DNA from 3 places in the Mesorhizobium sp. USDA 4413 genome. Region 2 is predicted to be linked to each of the others. Evidence: riboswitches for the same ligand, from Rfam matches in the RefSeq annotation. Region 2 holds a riboswitch; each other region holds the start of a gene.
What was found. A riboswitch is a leader RNA that binds a small molecule or an ion and turns the genes downstream of it on or off. The one in region 2 is predicted to bind cobalamin.

Region 1: linked by a shared signal. The riboswitch ahead of ACVMIM_RS16810 (CbtB domain-containing protein) and the one ahead of bluB (5,6-dimethylbenzimidazole synthase) in region 2 are both predicted to bind cobalamin.
Region 3: linked by a shared signal. The riboswitch ahead of metE (5-methyltetrahydropteroyltriglutamate--homocysteine S-methyltransferase) and the one ahead of bluB (5,6-dimethylbenzimidazole synthase) in region 2 are both predicted to bind cobalamin.

What each region holds. Positions count from the first base shown of each region.
Region 1 covers NZ_JBVPRP010000001.1:3,489,922-3,495,205, reverse strand. Annotated here, with positions in the region: gene ACVMIM_RS16845 (hypothetical protein) at 1-44, opposite strand, end outside; gene arsC (arsenate reductase (glutaredoxin)) at 330-740, opposite strand; gene ACVMIM_RS16835 (MIP/aquaporin family protein) at 737-1,435, opposite strand; gene ACVMIM_RS16830 (ArsR/SmtB family transcription factor) at 1,485-1,835, opposite strand; gene ACVMIM_RS16825 (DUF6428 family protein) at 1,885-2,406, shown strand; gene ACVMIM_RS16820 (PilZ domain-containing protein) at 2,468-2,740, opposite strand; gene ACVMIM_RS16815 (histidine phosphatase family protein) at 2,887-3,462, opposite strand; adenosylcobalamin (AdoCbl) riboswitch at 3,548-3,691, shown strand; gene ACVMIM_RS16810 (CbtB domain-containing protein) at 3,692-3,901, shown strand; gene ACVMIM_RS16805 (CbtA family protein) at 3,949-4,689, shown strand; gene ACVMIM_RS16800 (hypothetical protein) at 4,696-5,284, shown strand, end outside.
Region 2 covers NZ_JBVPRP010000001.1:2,990,756-2,996,039, forward strand. Annotated here, with positions in the region: gene ACVMIM_RS14330 (MFS transporter) at 1-704, opposite strand, end outside; gene ACVMIM_RS14335 (TetR/AcrR family transcriptional regulator) at 825-1,418, shown strand; gene ACVMIM_RS14340 (hypothetical protein) at 1,550-2,530, shown strand; gene bluB (5,6-dimethylbenzimidazole synthase) at 2,543-3,274, opposite strand; cobalamin riboswitch at 3,317-3,495, opposite strand; gene ACVMIM_RS14350 (histone deacetylase family protein) at 3,613-4,539, shown strand; gene ACVMIM_RS14355 (exodeoxyribonuclease VII small subunit) at 4,543-4,794, shown strand; gene ACVMIM_RS14360 (DUF2277 domain-containing protein) at 4,833-5,099, shown strand; gene ACVMIM_RS14365 (pirin family protein) at 5,109-5,284, shown strand, end outside.
Region 3 covers NZ_JBVPRP010000001.1:2,580,444-2,585,727, forward strand. Annotated here, with positions in the region: partial or broken gene metE (5-methyltetrahydropteroyltriglutamate--homocysteine S-methyltransferase) at 610-2,956, opposite strand; cobalamin riboswitch at 3,052-3,252, opposite strand; gene ACVMIM_RS12415 (adenosine kinase) at 3,582-4,574, opposite strand; gene ACVMIM_RS12420 (sterol desaturase family protein) at 5,259-5,284, opposite strand, start outside.

The DNA of each region.
Region 1 (5,284 bases), 500 kb from region 2:
AAAAGCGCAACAACCGAAGCTGCAACCAGAACCTTGCGAATCATAGCGTTCTCCCAAGTTGAATTCGGCTCGGCCCATTCATCCGGAAGTGCCCATCACGCGGATAACCGAGCCGAACCGCTGGCGAGCCGTATCGCGAATTAACCGCCGAGGGCAATTTACAAAAATGTAAAGTACGGCCGCCCGCGCCGACACGCTGCGCGCGCGCCTTTTCGCGCCATATCGGCGTAACGCCGATCGGGTCTATCGGCGTGGCGCCGGCCGCATACCGCAAGCGCTTCCCCGGCATCGCGGACACCGCCGCGCACTGCGCGTCGGGCCGAACTGCATCAAGCCGGCGGCGTATAGGCCACCTTCTCGCCATCCTCCTTGACGAATTCGCGCACCGGATCGTCGAGCAGTGGCAGCACCGCCTCCGACGGTCGGCAGAGTTTTGTCCCTTTCGGCGTTTCGACGATCGGCCGGTTGATCAGGATCGGATGGGCGAGCATGAAATCGATCAGCTCGTCGTCGCTCCATTTCGGATCGGCAAGGCCGAGTTCGCCGTAAGGCGTTCCCTTCTCCCGCAACAACCCGCGCGCAGAGATCCCCATTGCCGCAATCAGTTCGAGCAGCCGTTCGCGGCTCGGTGGCGTCTTCAGATATTCGACCACGATCGGCTCCTCGCCGCTGGCTCGGATCATGGCGAGCGTGTTGCGCGAGGTTCCGCAAGCGGGATTGTGATAGATCGTAACCGTCATGGCTCTGCTTTCATTGGCTGGTGTTGCTCAACGGTTTCGGGCTTGAGCAGCCAGCCCATCAGCGCGAGCGCGATCAGCGCGCCGAGCAGTTGGGCCGCGATGAAGGCCGGCAGATCGACCGGTCTGATGCCCGAAAAGGTGTTGGTGAGCGAGCGCGCCACGGCGACGGCGGGATTGGCGAAGGAGGTGGACGCCGTGAACCAATAGGCCGCCGTGATGTATAGCCCGACCAGCCACGGGACGGCCCGCCGCTCGAAACGAAGGCCGGCGAGAATGACGGCGACAAGGCCGAATGTCGCGACCACTTCCGAGAACCACTGAGCCGGTCCGGCGCGCAGCTTTGTTGCGACCTCCAGCATCGGCAGGGCGAACATAAGGTGCGCCGCCATCGTGCCGGCAATGCCGCCGGCCACCTGCGCGAGGAGATAAGCAGGAAGGTCGCGGGCTGGCAGCGACCCGTTTAGCCAGAACACCAGCGAAACGGCGGGATTGAAATGCGCGCCGGATATCGGGCCAAGGACGGTGATCAACACCACCAGCATGGCGCCGGTCGCGAGCGTGTTGCCAAGCAGCGCCAGCGCGGTGTCGTGCGTCAGCGTCTCGGCCATGATGCCGGAGCCGACCACGGTTGCTACCAGGAGGCCAGTGCCCAGGGCTTCAGCCACGAACCGGCGCGACAGGTCAAAAGCGCTCATTGGTCGGCCCTTGGGTCGGCAACGGGGAATTGGGCAACGCGCGTGACGATCATTGCCGGGTCCCCTCGCCCGGCGCGCAGCAAGGCGCCGCAAGCGCCGGCGCGCAGATTTCCGGGCGGCCCGAGCAGCAATCCTCCATCAGGAAGCGGATCAGCCCGGACAGCGCATCGTACTCGGCGCTGTAGACGATCGAGCGGGAATCACGCCTCGCGGTGACGAGACCAGACCGTTCCAATTCCTTGAGATGGAAGCTGACGTTGGACGGCGAGACCTCGACCTGTTCGGCAAGCGAGCCGGCAGCGATGCCTTCCGGTCCGGCAACGACCAGCAATCGCAGAAGGCGCAGGCGTGTATCCTGCGACAGCGCGCCAAAGGCGATCAGGGCTTGACGTTCATCCACGTTTCAATAATCCTTGAAATATTGAAATGATGAATGAGGAATAGCCGACATGCTCTCTTCTGACAACCGGAAAAACGTCGCCCCAATCGACCCCTCCGACCTGACCATCGGCGATCTGCTAGCGGCGCTGGCTGATCACAAGGACAGGCCGTTGGTGTTTCGCTATGATGGACGACCGGTAAAGCCGGGCTACCACGTCACCGAGGTGAAGGCGGGACAGTTCGCGGCGCTGGATTGCGAAGCAAATCCGGAATCATGGTCGGAAATCTTCGTCCAGTTATGGGACGTGAACGAAGGCGGGCCGGTCCACATGCCAGCCGGCAAGTTTACCGCGATCATCCGCAAAGTTTCGGACCATGTCGCTCTCGATCGGGCGGCGAAGCTGACTTTCGAGGTCAGTGACGGCGTCCGCCCCATGGAATTGCACCGGGCGGCTCAGCCAAGGATCGTTGGCGACCTCATCGAGGTCGAGCTGACGCCACGGCCGGCAAGCTGCAAGCCGCGCGACCGCTGGCTGAAGGAACAGGCAGCCGCCAGCCAGCCATGCTGCGGAGCGAGCGGCTGCTGTTGAGCTTTCGAATGTGCCGGGTCGCACATCGGATCAAGGGATGAATGGGTGAGATGGCCGCGCGTCAGTCCTTCGGCGCGTTGCTGTAGAGCGCCACGCCAACGCGGTCGTTGCGCCGCCACCGAACCAGTGCGCGATAGGCCGTATCGTCGGCCGGAACCTCTAGCAGGAAGCGTTCCGGGACGTCCATATCGGCGGCCACGCGCAATTCCGCACCCTGCTCGTGCTGATTCCTGAGCGAGCAGCCGATCCGAACGCCATTGGCAATGATGGTGGCCTCCTTGAGTACGAATTCGCGCACATGAAGACGGCGCTCGATCTCGGGATAATCGGCCATAGGCGACGGACTCCTCGGGCAAGGCTCTCCTCGCCGCGAGACAGCACCATAGCAGCGAGGCGTTTCCGTTCCGTTAGCGATCGCTGAAATGGCGAAGTTCGTCTTCGCCGGCGGCCGCTCGTCGCCAGGTAACCGCTTTCCCGGCGCTATTTCGCGCCGACGACCATGCCGCTCGTATGCAGCACCCAGCGGCGGCCGTCGCTGCGGAATTCGGTGAGCGACAGCGGCTCGATGTCGATTTTCCAGACCGCGGAGAGCGGCGCGCCCAGCACATGCACCATGGCGGCGCGGATCGGCACGGCATGGGTTAGCGCAACGGTGTGGCCGCTTGCGCCGGCCAGGCGCTCGATCAGCGCCTCGACACGGAGGGCGACCGCGGCAAGCGACTCGCCGCCGTGGGGTGCTGCGTCCGGATCGGAAAGCCAAGCCGCCATGCCTTCTGGATCTTCCGCCCGCACCTCCTCGAAACCTTTGCCGGCCCAGCGCCCGAAATCCTGCTCGGCAAGCAGCGGCTCGACGGTTGCCTCGAGGCCGAGCGCGTCGGACGTCTGGCGCGCTGCAAGCGCCGGGCTTGTCCAGATGCGATCGGCGCGGCGCAGCGAAGCGGCCAGCGAGCCGGCGCGATCGAGGGCTCTCGGCTCCAGCGCTTCGTCGTTCGGAAACCGGCCCTTGCGCGTGGCCTGCGTCGCGCCGCTTGCGATCATCGTCAGGCGGGCGAGCATCCCAAAACTCCGTGGCCCAGTGAAATTTCGGCCGCGCGAAGCCGCCTTGGCCATTACATGTCGTTGACAGGCGAACGAAGTGCTGACAAGTGTTTTAGCGCTATACGGGATTGGAAGCCGGTGCGAATCCGGCACGGTCGCGCCACTGTGATCGGCACCAGCCGAAAGTCAGGCCTTATTCCGCAGCATTGTTCGATCAACGGGACGCAGTATCCCACGGGAGGTCAATATGTCCGACACCACCTTCGCCCCCAGCTACGGTCCGGTTGCGATTCCGGTTCGCGAGCTTTTGCCCTGGGCCATCTTCGCGGGCCTGATGCTGATGATGGCGATCTATTTCGTCGGTGCGGAAGAAGGCGCCACCTCGCTGATCCGCGGCACGGCGGTGCACGAATTCGTGCATGACGGCCGTCACCTGCTGGGCTTCCCCTGCCACTGAAGCGGTTCAGCATCGCTGAACCCGCTTTCGACAAAGGGTTCTTGGACATGGTTGGAAAACTTTTGCTGCGCGGCATGCTTGTCGGGCTGGTTGCGGGGATTCTGGCATTCGCCTTCGCCCGCGTCTATGGCGAGCCGCAGGTCGACAAGGCGATCGCCTTCGAGGAACAGCAGGCCCAGGCCGCCGGCGAGGCGCCGGAACCCGAGATGGTCAGCCGCGCCACGCAAGCCGGCATTGGCCTGGCGACAGGCGTGCTGGTCTATGGCGCCGCCCTCGGCGGACTGTTCTCGCTGGTCTTCGCCTATGCTTATGGCCGCCTGGGCTCGCTCAGTCCGCGCGGCACTTCGGCGCTCATCGCGCTGCTCGGCTTCCTTGCCGTGATCGTGGTTCCCAGCCTGAAATACCCCGCGAACCCGCCGGCGGTCGGCAATGCCGAGACCATCGGCTACCGCACCGAGCTGTTCTTCATCATGATCGTGGTCTCGATCGCGGCGATGGTGGCGGCGGTCGGGCTGGCGCAGCGGCTATGGAACCGGCTCGGCGCCTGGAACGCCTCGATCGTCGCGGGCCTCGCTTTCCTCGTCGTCTTCGCGCTGGTGAAGGCGGCCCTGCCCGACATTAATGAAGTGCCGGAGAACTTCTCGGCGACGGTGCTCTGGCAGTTCCGCATCGCCTCGCTCGGCATCCAACTGGTGCTGTGGACCGTCGTCGGGCTCGGCTTCGGCGCTGTTGCCGAGCGGGTGGTCGCAGTGCGCGACCAGCGCAGCAGAACACGCCGCTACGCCTGAAATCCGATGCGTTGGCTGCCATGGTCTCATGCCCTGGCGGCCAATTTCTTTTTGGCGACCACCCTGCTGGTCATTCTGGCCACATCCGCGCAAGCGCATAACGGGTCCTCGGCCCCGCCTCCCCCCGGCATCCAGATCCCCAGCCTGACCCACGGCCAGATGGCGGTGATCGCGCGCTATCGCGGCGATATCCTGGACCTTGCCCAGCGCCAGACCGCGACCGATCCGACCTTCAGACGGCTCTATAATCACGGCAATCTGCAGTTCACCTACTGCCTCTGGGGCCTGATGCCGAGCAGCCTTAGCGACGAGGAAAGCCCGTTCAACGAATGCAGCCACGCCTATCTCGCCACCGCCAAGGCGCTGCTCACCCATATGGCGACGATGGTGTCAGCCGAGCGCGAGGCCAAAGCTCTGATCTCCGACATCGATGCCGAGATGGTGCGCAGCGGCGCATCCTGGATCCTTTGCCAGTATAGCGGCGAGGCCTTCAGCACCGGCGCGGTCGTCGAACCGCGCTGGCGGGATATGTTCTTCCACCTGCCGAGCCTGGCGGTGCTGCTTGCCACCGTTGCAGCGCTGATCGGGGCCAGTT
Region 2 (5,284 bases):
GTGGTGACTTCCGTGGTGGCGAAGGTCGCGCCGACGAAGATCAGCGCGAAGGTGATGATCTGCACCGGTCGCAGGCGGATCGCCGAACCGGCCACGCCCTGCTCGGTGGGGCGGACTGGCGGTTCGGACGAGCGCTGCAAAAGGAATGCCGCGGAGCCGAGCGCAAGCAGCAATGTGCTGACCACCATGCCGGCTTCCGGGAACAGCGCCGCACTCAGGCCCACCGACAGCGAGGCGCCGGCGACATAGACCAGTTCGTCCGCGGCCGATTCGAAGGCGAAGGCCGTGTTGAGCTCCGGCCGGTCGCGGAAGATCTCCGTCCAGCGCGCTCTGACCAGCGCCGGAATGCTGGGCATGGCGGCGGCAAGCAGGGCGGACAGGAACAAGGTCCATGCCGACCAGTGCTGGTTGGCCGCGACGATCAATGCCGCGAAGGCAAGCACGGAAACCAGCGTCGTCGGCGCGGCAATCGCCGTCTGGCCGCGCCGGTCGACCAGCCGCGATACCTGCGGCGACAGGAAAGCATTGACCAGCGCATAGGTCGCGGAGACCGCGCCGGCGAGCCAATATTCGCCATGCGTCTGCGACAGCATCGCCACGATGCCGATCGGCGCCATGGCGATCGGCAAGCGCGCGATGAAGGCGGCCACGGCGAAGCCTTTTGTGCCGGGAGCCCGGAAGATTTCTGCATAGGGGTTTCGCATGATCCTGCTCCTCGACAAGGGTGTATACCACAATTACATACGAAGCGTATGAATGTCAGATAATTCATACGTCGCGTATGTCAATCGGCATACGAGACGTATGTGAATAGGTCCAGAGCCATGCACAAACCGCGTAAGGAGATGATTGCCGAGACGCGTGCCAAGCTGATCGCGGCTGCCCGCCACGCCTTCGGCACGATCGGCTATGCCGAGGCCTCGATGGACGATTTCACCGCCTCGGCCGGCCTGACGCGCGGCGCGCTCTACCATCATTTCGGCGACAAGAAGGGGCTGCTGCAGGCGGTGATCGCCGAGATCGACCGCGAGATGGCGCTGCGGGTGAACGAGGTTGCGTCGAAAGCGCCGACCCGCTGGCAGCGTTTCGTCGACGAATGCACCACCTATATCGAGATGGCGCTCGAGCCGGAAATCCAGCGCATCATGTTCCGTGACGGCCCGGCGGTGCTCGGAGACCCGGCGCAGTGGCCGAACGCCAATGCATGCACCGCCTCGATGACCGAGCATCTGACCAGGCTGCAGGAAGAGGGCGTGGTCGTCGCCGACGTCGATCCCGAGACGGCCTCGCGGCTGATCAATGGCGCCAGCAGCCAGGCCGCGCAGCGCATCGCCAATTCCAAGGATCCCGAAGCCACGTCGAAGAAGGCGATCGCGGCCTTCAAGCAGCTGCTCGAGGGCTTGCGAAAAAAGTTTTGAGGCCACCCTCGGGTAACCAAGTCACCACGTTGTGCACCGGTTTCGGGCCAACGCAACCCTGCCGTGATTGACAATCGCCGGGACAGGCGCATCCTCCCCGGCCATCCTCTAAGGGTGGGAGAGTCGGGGCCATGTGGGATTTCAGCATCGGCCGGTCGGTGTCCATCATGATGCGGACATGGCCGTTCATCGTCTTACGCATGATCGTCTATTTCGGCATCACGATTGCCTACATCATGGCGACCGGCACGGGCGCCAGCGTCGGCTACGGCGTCGGCCACATCTCGACCGATCCCGACGGACCAATGTCCTTCGCACTTTGGGGCGGCGTGGTCGGCTTCGGCATCGTCTCGATCGCCGTCTACTGGATCCGCGAATACATCCTCTATGTGCTGAAAGCGGGCCATATCGCCGTCATGGTGCATCTGATCGACGGCCATGACGTTCCCGACGGCCAGGGCCAGATAGCCTATGCGAAGGAAGTGGTCACCCAGCGCTTCGCCGAGGCCAATATTCTTTTCGTCGTCGACCAGATCGTCAAGGGAGCCGTCCGCGCCATCACCGGCCTGATCGGCGGCATCGCCGCCTTCCTGCCCATTCCGGGTTTGAGCGGGCTGGTCAGCTTCATCAACACCGTCATCCGCATCTCGCTGACCTATGTCGACGAGATCATTCTCGGCTACAACATCCGCATCAATTCGAACTCGCCTTTCGAGACGGCGCGGCAAGGCGTCGTGCTCTATGCGCAGAACGGCAAGCACATGGTCAAGAATGCCGTCTGGCTGGCGGTGATCATGTGGGGCGTGTCCTTCGTCATCTTCCTGTTGATGTTGGCGCCCGCCGCCGCGATCCTCTGGGTCATGCCCGGACAATTGGCCGGCTGGGCCTTCGTGCTTGCCATCGTCTTTGCCTGGGCCTTCAAGGCCGCCTTCATCGAGCCTTTTGCAATCGCGTCCTTGATGCAGGTCTATTTTGAGGCGATCGAGGGGCAGGCGCCGAATCCAGAATGGGACCGCCGGCTCGCCGAGGCCTCGTCCAAATTCAGGGAACTGCGCGACAAGGCGCTGGGCTCCTTCGGCGGCTCGCGCTGGGATACGCCCCGGGCCGCTTGATCGGCGGCCTGATCAGAGCTTCGGCGCGCCGCCAAGCCTTGCGATCGCCGATTTCAGCGGCGCCTCGCCTGCGCCGCTGAAAGTCTCGCTCATGACCAGTTCGGGCAGCGGCAGGCGCTTGCCCCAACCATGCGCCTCGAGGTCCGGCTTCGGCGCGAATTGCGAGACGCGGCCGACGCACAGATAGGCGATCGGCGTGACATGCTCGGGGATCGACAACAGCCGCTTCAGCGCCTCCGTCTCGATGATGCTCACCCAGCCGACGCCGACATCCTCGGCGCGTGCCGCCAGCCAGAAATTCTGCACCGCGCATACGGTGCTATAGAGATCCATCTCCGGATTGTGCCAGCGCCCGAGCGGCGAGTCCTTCGAGCGCTGCCGGTCGCAGGTGATGCAGAGGTTAAGCGCGCTTTCGCAGATGCCTTCAAGCTTCAGCTTGCGGTACAGCGCCTGCCGCTCCGCCTCGATCGCCGGCAGTTCCTGCTCGCGCGCGGCGAGGAACAGGTCGCACACCTGCCGCCGCCTTGCCATGTCGCGGATGACGATGAAATTCCACGGCTGCATATAGCCGACCGATGGCGCATGGTGCGCGGCGGTGAGCAGGCGCGCCAGCACATGGTCGTCGAGATCGTCGGGGACAAAATGGCTGCGCACGTCACGCCTGGTGAATATCGCCCGGTAGACCGCGTCGCGCGCCAATTGGTCAAAGTCGTCGCCGCTCGCGGCGATCGCTGCTGCCGTCATCGCTTTTCCCCTTGCGACAAGCAGTCACCCGCCTGACCAAGCGGGCGACCATGTCTGCCGGGCCGGTCTTCTGGCTCGGGATCGTCCCGCTCCGGCGCCTTCCCGTCTGAGACAGTGGCGTTTGCCGGCGCGGTCCCCCTCACAGCGTTGGGCACGCCACGGAGTTCAACCGTGTTCCCGATTCTCCCGCGTCGCGGGCACCAGGCAGCGGGATGACCTTACCGCGAAGCCTGGGCTGCGCCAATGGCGCCAGCGACACACGGGCTGACGCAATTTTCCCCAGCCATTCGGCTTTTCAAACATGGTCATCCACGCCGCGGGTGCCTAGATTAGGCGCCATGGCCACCCGTCTCTACACGCACCCGATCTTCCTCGAACACCTCACGCCGCCCGGCCACCCCGAGCGGCCCGACCGCCTGCGCGCCATCGAGCGCGTGCTCGACGACGAGGCGTTTTCGGCGCTCGAGCGCGTCAAGGCGCCCGAGGGCGACGAGGCGACGATCCTTTACGCGCACCCCGAGAACTTCGTCGAGCGTGTGCGCGCGGCGATTCCTGAGAGCGGCATCGTCTCGATCGATGCCGATACCAGCGCCAGCCCCAAAAGCTGGCAGGCCGTGGTGACGGCGATCGGCGCGGCCAACGCTGCCGTCGACGATGTCTTCGAGGGCCGTGCCGCCAATGTCTTCGTCGCCGCCCGCCCGCCGGGCCATCATGCTGAAAAGACCACGCCGATGGGTTTCTGTCTGTTCAACACGGCGGCCATCGCCGCCCGTTACGCGCAGAAGAAGCACCACGCCGAGCGCGTCGCCATCGTCGACTGGGACGTCCATCACGGCAACGGCACGCAGGACATCTTCTGGGACGATCCGTCGGTGCTCTATTGCTCGACGCACCAGATGCCGCTTTACCCGGGCACTGGCGCGAAGAGCGAGACCGGCGCCGGCAACATCGTCAACGCGCCGCTCGCGCCCCAGACCGGCAGCGACCTGTTCCGCGACGCCTTCCTGTCGCGCGTGCTGCCGTCGATCGACGCGTTCGCGCCCGACCTGATCATCATTTCCGCCGGCTTCGACGCGCACCACCGCGATCCGCTGGCCGAGATCAACCTGACCGAGGACGATTTCGACTGGGCGACCGGCCAACTGATGGAGCGCGCCGCCCGCCTCAGCGCCAATAGGCTCGTCAGCCTGCTGGAAGGCGGCTACGATCTGCAGGGACTGGCATTTTCAGTCGCCGCCCATGTCGGGCGGCTGATGAAGGGATAGAGTATGGCAGTGGAAGGCAATGAGGACGTCAAGGCGATGAGCTTCGAGCAGGCGCTCGACGCGCTGGAGAAGATCGTCGATGATCTGGAACGCGGCGATGTCCCGCTCGACCAGTCGATCCGGATCTACGAGCGCGGCGAGGCGCTGAAGGCGCATTGCGACCGGCTGCTGAAAGCGGCCGAGGACAAGGTCGAGAAGATCAGGCTGTCGCGCGACGGCAGGCCGGTCGGCACGGAGCCGTTGGACGCGGAATAATTTGGGTGGGCAGAGCAAGCAGGTAAGGAGTTCAAGCCATGTGCCGCAACATCAAGACCCTGGCCAATTTCGAACCGCCGGCGACCAATGACGAAGTGCATGACGCAGCGCTGCAGTTCGTGCGCAAGCTGAGCGGCTCGACGAAGCCGTCCAAGCGCAACGAGCACGCTTTTTATCATGCAGTGGAAGCGATCGCGGCCGCTGCGCGCGAATTGATCGACTCGCTCGAAACCAACCAGGAACCGCGCAATCGCGAGGTAGAGGCGGCCAAGGCGAAGGCCAGATCGGCGCTGCGTTTCGGCTGAGGAACCTATATGAGCTTTTTTCCCGGAAACGACCCCGAGCCCGGCGACGCTTTCGCCTGCGATCAGATCGAGCTGATGGTCGTCCCGAACGCCAAGGATATCGGCGGTTTTGCGGTGCGCCGCGCTTTGCCGACGGCAAAACGCCGGTTGGTGGGGCCGTTCATCTTCTTCGACCGCATGGGCCC
Region 3 (5,284 bases), 410 kb from region 2:
GCCTCGATGACAACGCCTGCGGTCACGTATTTCCACAGCGCCACGAGCAGCTTCCTTGCATGTGCATCATCCGACTGATCCCCAATGGCTCAAAGCCGGTGTCCAGGAAGACGGGAAGGGGATCAAGGATAGGCTTGTGTCTTGACTTGACCTTACGCTTTACCCGGATACGCGACTGCGTATCGGGAGACTTAGCATGACTTGGGGCGTGCGGCGGCCCCTCATAAGATCCCAACCACGAAGCTGAGGCGCGTAAGCGGAAGACAGGGTACCTGAGACGGCCGATAGGTGAGCGCATCCCACCATGTCGGCGCAGAAGTGCCGCGCGCTCCCGCGACAACGCCTCTACCTCTCTCGCCGATTTCAGGAAAACAAAATGGCCTAAGCGTCGGAAAGTCGGAAAAAACGGTAATAACGAACCATCACTGAGAGGGAAGGCCACGCGACTTCCGCGTCCTTTGATCAAATCTAAAAGGGCAGACGACGATTCCGTCGTCTGCTCGTCGCGATGGCATCATGTTGGCGGGACGTGCTGCGAACCGAGGGCGTTTTCGCGAAATTCGTGGCAGCAGTAACCGTCGATTGGCCACACGAGAACTCGGCAAAGCCTCAGACCTGCACTCTCTCCCGGAGCGCGCGTGCTGCAGCGACCATGTTCACAAGGGCAGGGCGGACCTCCTCCCAGTTGCGGGTTTTGAGGCCACAGTCGGGGTTTACCCAAAGTTGGCCATCAGACAAGCGCTTGCGGGCAAGCATGAGGAGGGCCCGAAATCTCAGCGACTTCCGGAACGCGCGGTGAGTGGATGTCATAAACTCCTGGGCCGATTTCGTTGGGATATTTAGAACTCGTAAAGGCGTCCAGCAGTTCCATTGCCGAGCGCGATGTCTCAATCGAAATTACATCCGCATCCAGCTCAGCGATCGCGCCGATGATCTCGTTGAACTCCGAATAGCACATGTGGGTATGGATCTGTGTCGAGTCCTTTACACCTGTTGAAGCGATCCGGAAGCATTCGACCGACCAGTTAAGATAGACCTTCCAGTCGCACTTGCGCAGCGGCAAGCCTTCGCGAAAAGCGGCCTCGTCGATCTGGATCATCCTTGCGCCGGATCTTTCGAGGTCCGTCACTTCATCGCGAATAGCGAGCGCTATCTGGCGGCAGACCTCGGAGCGGGGTATGTCGTCGCGAACAAAAGACCAATTGAGAATGGTCACTGGGCCTGTAAGCATTCCCTTCACAGGCTTTTTCGTAAGCGACTGGGCGAATTGCCACCAGCGCACTGTCATCGGATTGGGGCGCGATACGTCGCCGAAGATGATGGGGGGACGCACGTAGCGTGACCCATAGCTCTGCACCCAGGCATGTTCGGTGAAGGCGAAGCCGGAAAGTTGCTCGCCGAAATGCTGTACCATGTCGTTTCGTTCGAACTCGCCATGCACCAGCACGTCCAGCCCGATCTCCTCTTGCCAGCGAATAGCGGCCTCGATCTCCTTCTTCAAAAAGGTTTCGTAATCGACATAGCTGAGCTCGCCCTTCGCGTGAGCGGAACGCGCCTTGCGCACCTGAGGCGTCTGCGGAAAGGATCCAATCGTCGTCGTGGGGAATGGCGGCAGGCCGAGCGTGCGGGCCTGGACCCTGGAACGCTCGGCAAATGCGCTCTTTCGTTGCTTCATAGCGCCGTTGATGTCGGCAATCCGCCCTTCAACGAGCGGGTCATGGACCTTCGTGGATGTTGCGCGAGTCGAGGCAGCCTCGTCAGAAGCTTTCAACTCGCCGGCCACAGCATCTCTACCTTGGGACAAGGCCCGGGCCAGGATGACCAGCTCTTCGATCTTCTGGGCCGCGAATGCGAGCCATGACCTGATGTTCGCATCCAGTGCCGTCTCCATACGCAAGTCGATCGGCACATGCAGCATCGAGCACGAAGGCGCGATCTCGACTCGGTCCAAGGGCCAGCCCGCGACGATCGGCTTGATGCCGTCGAGAATGGCAGTGAGGTTCGCGCGCCAGACGTTGCGGCCGTTGACCAAGCCAAGCGAAAGCACCAGGTCCTTAGGCGCGAGCCGACCAGCCGTCTCCAACTGTTCGGGAGCACGCGAGAGATCAAGATGCAGGCCCGCCACAGGCAGCGATATCGCCGTCTCGAGATTGTCTCCCAACGGCCCGAAATAGGTACCCAGCATGATCTTCAGCTCGGGCGCGGCCTTCGACAGCTGCCCATAGGCAAATTCAAGTGCAGCTCGTTCGTTCGGGTTTAGGTCGAGCACAAGCGCTGGTTCATCGATCTGCACCCAATCGGCTCCCGAGAATTTCAGCCTCCGCAGGAGTTGCTCGTAGACGGGAAGAAGCCGCGGCAGGAGCGCCAGGGGATTGAAACCTTCGGAGGGCGACTTCGCCAGCTTGAGAAAAGTGACCGGTCCAAGGATGACCGGGCGTGTATGAATGCCCAGGGCTTTAGCCTCGATGAAGTAATCAACCGGTTTGGTCGACGAGAGTGTGAATGCCTGATCGTCGTCAAGTTCTGGCACAATGTAATGATAGTTGGTGTCGAACCATTTGGTCATTTCCATCGCAGTTAGGGTAGGGCAAGCCGCACGCTCCCGGCCAGAGTCGCAATTCCCCGTCTGACCTTGGTTGCCGCGTGCCATGGCGAAATAGGTATCGAGCGGGACCTCGCCGCCATTCCATTCGTAGCGGGACGGCACGGCGCCGACCATGGCGGCGGTGTCGAGTACATGGTCGTAGAGCGAAAAATCGTTCGATGGGATTTTCGACACACCGCGATCGCGCTGCTCCTCCCAGCTCGCGGCACGGAGCGCCTTTGCCGTCGCGAGAAGGTCGGCAGCGCAAGATTTTCCTGACCAATAGCTTTCTAGCGAGAATTTCAATTCTCGCCTGCGACCGATACGCGGCAAACCAAGCGTTGCTACAGGAATTTGCTGAGAGAGAGTCATGCGATACCCCGATGGTTGGGGCGTGGGGGACAACGAAGGCGCCAGTAGGCCGGTACGAACGCCGGGCTGCAGCGGCCACCGAGACACCCCGCCCGTGGACAAAAGTTGCCGTGGCAGGTCTCCTGGCTCGGGGGTCATAGCCTCTACCCGTCTTCCCGAGGCTGTTCGCCTCAGTGACATGAGTGGGGGTCGGCTCGCCTCTAACAGTTGCGGGGGCAGCGCCGGCATCGCACCGGCTTCCCTCTTAGCTCCGCTGCAGCAGCGCCGTACGGAGAACCATGGCTTGGACACAATCACAGCAGTCAGCTCTTTTGTCAACCTCGAATAAAGAAATCTTTATGTCATTATGTGAACGCGCTTGTACTGTCGGCGTGATTTCCAAGTCCGCAGAGGACGAACTTTTCGATCGTGAATACGTTTAATTCGGCACGCGGTAAGTGAGATTGGCTACGTGAAGCCAGACCTTGGCTGCTGCGGGTGACCGGCCAAATCGACAAATGGCGCGCTGTGCAGAACTGGGCCAAACGGCGGTTCAACGCGGCTGCGCAAGGGCTGTGAGCCCGGGCCTTGTCGGACCGATTGGGGCGCGAGGGCGGGGTGGCGCGCCAGCAGAACCGCGAGGCCCCTAAAGCAGCCCGGCCTGCTCGGCCTCACGGCGCAGGTTCTGGCGCGGACGAGGGCCGATCTGCTGGATCACCAGCCCGGCGGCCAGCGAACCGAGATCGCCGCAATCCTTGAGGCTGCGCCCGCTCGTGTAGCCGTAGAGGAAGCCGGCGGCATAAAGGTCACCGGCGCCGGTCGTGTCGACCAGTTCCTTGATCCTCGTCGCCTCGATGGTGACGGTTTCGTCGCCGCGCACGATCACCGAGCCTTTTTCGGAACGTGTGACGGCGGCTATTTTGCAATCCTTGCGGATGGCGGCGAGCGCCTCCTCGAAAGAAGCGGTCTGGTAGAGCGATTTGATCTCGTGACTGTTGGCAAAGACGATGTCGACGGTGCCCGACCGCATCAGCTCGAGGAACTCGTCGCGGTAGCGGTCGACGCAGAAGGAATCCGACAGCGTCATCGAAACCTCGCGGCCTGCCGCATGCGCCAGCCTGGCGGTCTGCCGGATCGCTTCCTTGGCGCGCGGCGGATCCCACAGATAGCCCTCGAAATAGGTCACCTTGGCGCCGGCGGCCTTGTCGGCCTCGACATCCTCGGGGCCAAGTTCGACGCAGGCGCCGAGATAGGTGTTCATCGAACGCTCGCCGTCGGGAGTGACAAAGATCATCGAGCGCGCGGTTGGCGGTTCGCCCGCGAGCGGCTTGGTGTCGAACGCAACGCCCTGGGCGTGAATGTCATGGGTGTAGATGTCGCCCAGTGCGTCGTTCGACACCTTGCCGAAGAAGGCTGCCCGCCCGCCGAGACTGGCGACGCCGGCCGCCGTGTTGCCGGCGCTGCCGCCGGAAGCCTCGATCGCCGGCCCCATGCGGCTGTAAAGCAATTCGGCGCGCCTGGCGTCGATGAGGTTCATCGCCCCCTTGATGATGCCGTTGGTCTCGAGAAAGGCTTCGTCGCACTGCGCGATGATGTCGACAATGGCATTGCCGATGCAAAGCACGTCATATTCGGGCATCGATATCTCCAACGACTGCGGGCCCACGCCGGCCGGGCGCGATCAGTTGGGATGACTTTCCGCATGCCGATCTATTCGGCACGAGTCTCGCGGCGCCGCGAGCCTTGCATCGCGCCGTAAGTGCCAGCCTCTCCCAGGTAGAGTCAGGTTCTTCGCACAGGTCGCAGCTTTGTGACCGGAAACAAATGCATCCGGATTGACCTCGCTGACGTCAAACCGCCTTAGGGATCTACCATTTTTAGTAATTTGGTGTTGCAAAGCCTCTGTGAATTTTCTGGAAGGATTTGTTACAAATGCTCAAATGTTTCGCCGGAGACGATCCGAGGTGGTAGCGAGCTGATGGTGCCGCGCGACGGGACGTGCAAGACGGCTATTTGACCGGTTACTCCGCCGTCTGGCCGGTCTCAGCTGATTAACCGTGTCGTGAAGCAGATAACAGGTGCCCACCTTGCCCCGTTAGACAGAGCGCGCGGACGCCCGAGAGGGATTGCTGGCCTGACCGTGCAGCGCCGGCGAAGTCACGCGACTGGCGCGACCATTTCCGGCCAATCTCGCCAACGCGGCAGCGCGATAGGAAAATCTGCTGCCGCTCAGGCGCAACAGTCCTTGTTAGGTGGAGGCTTGTCGGGTGCCTGTGGATGTTCTGGATATGCATTCATAATTGAGGCGTAAGCCTCCACTCGTCTAATCCCTGGCCTCCACAGCATTTC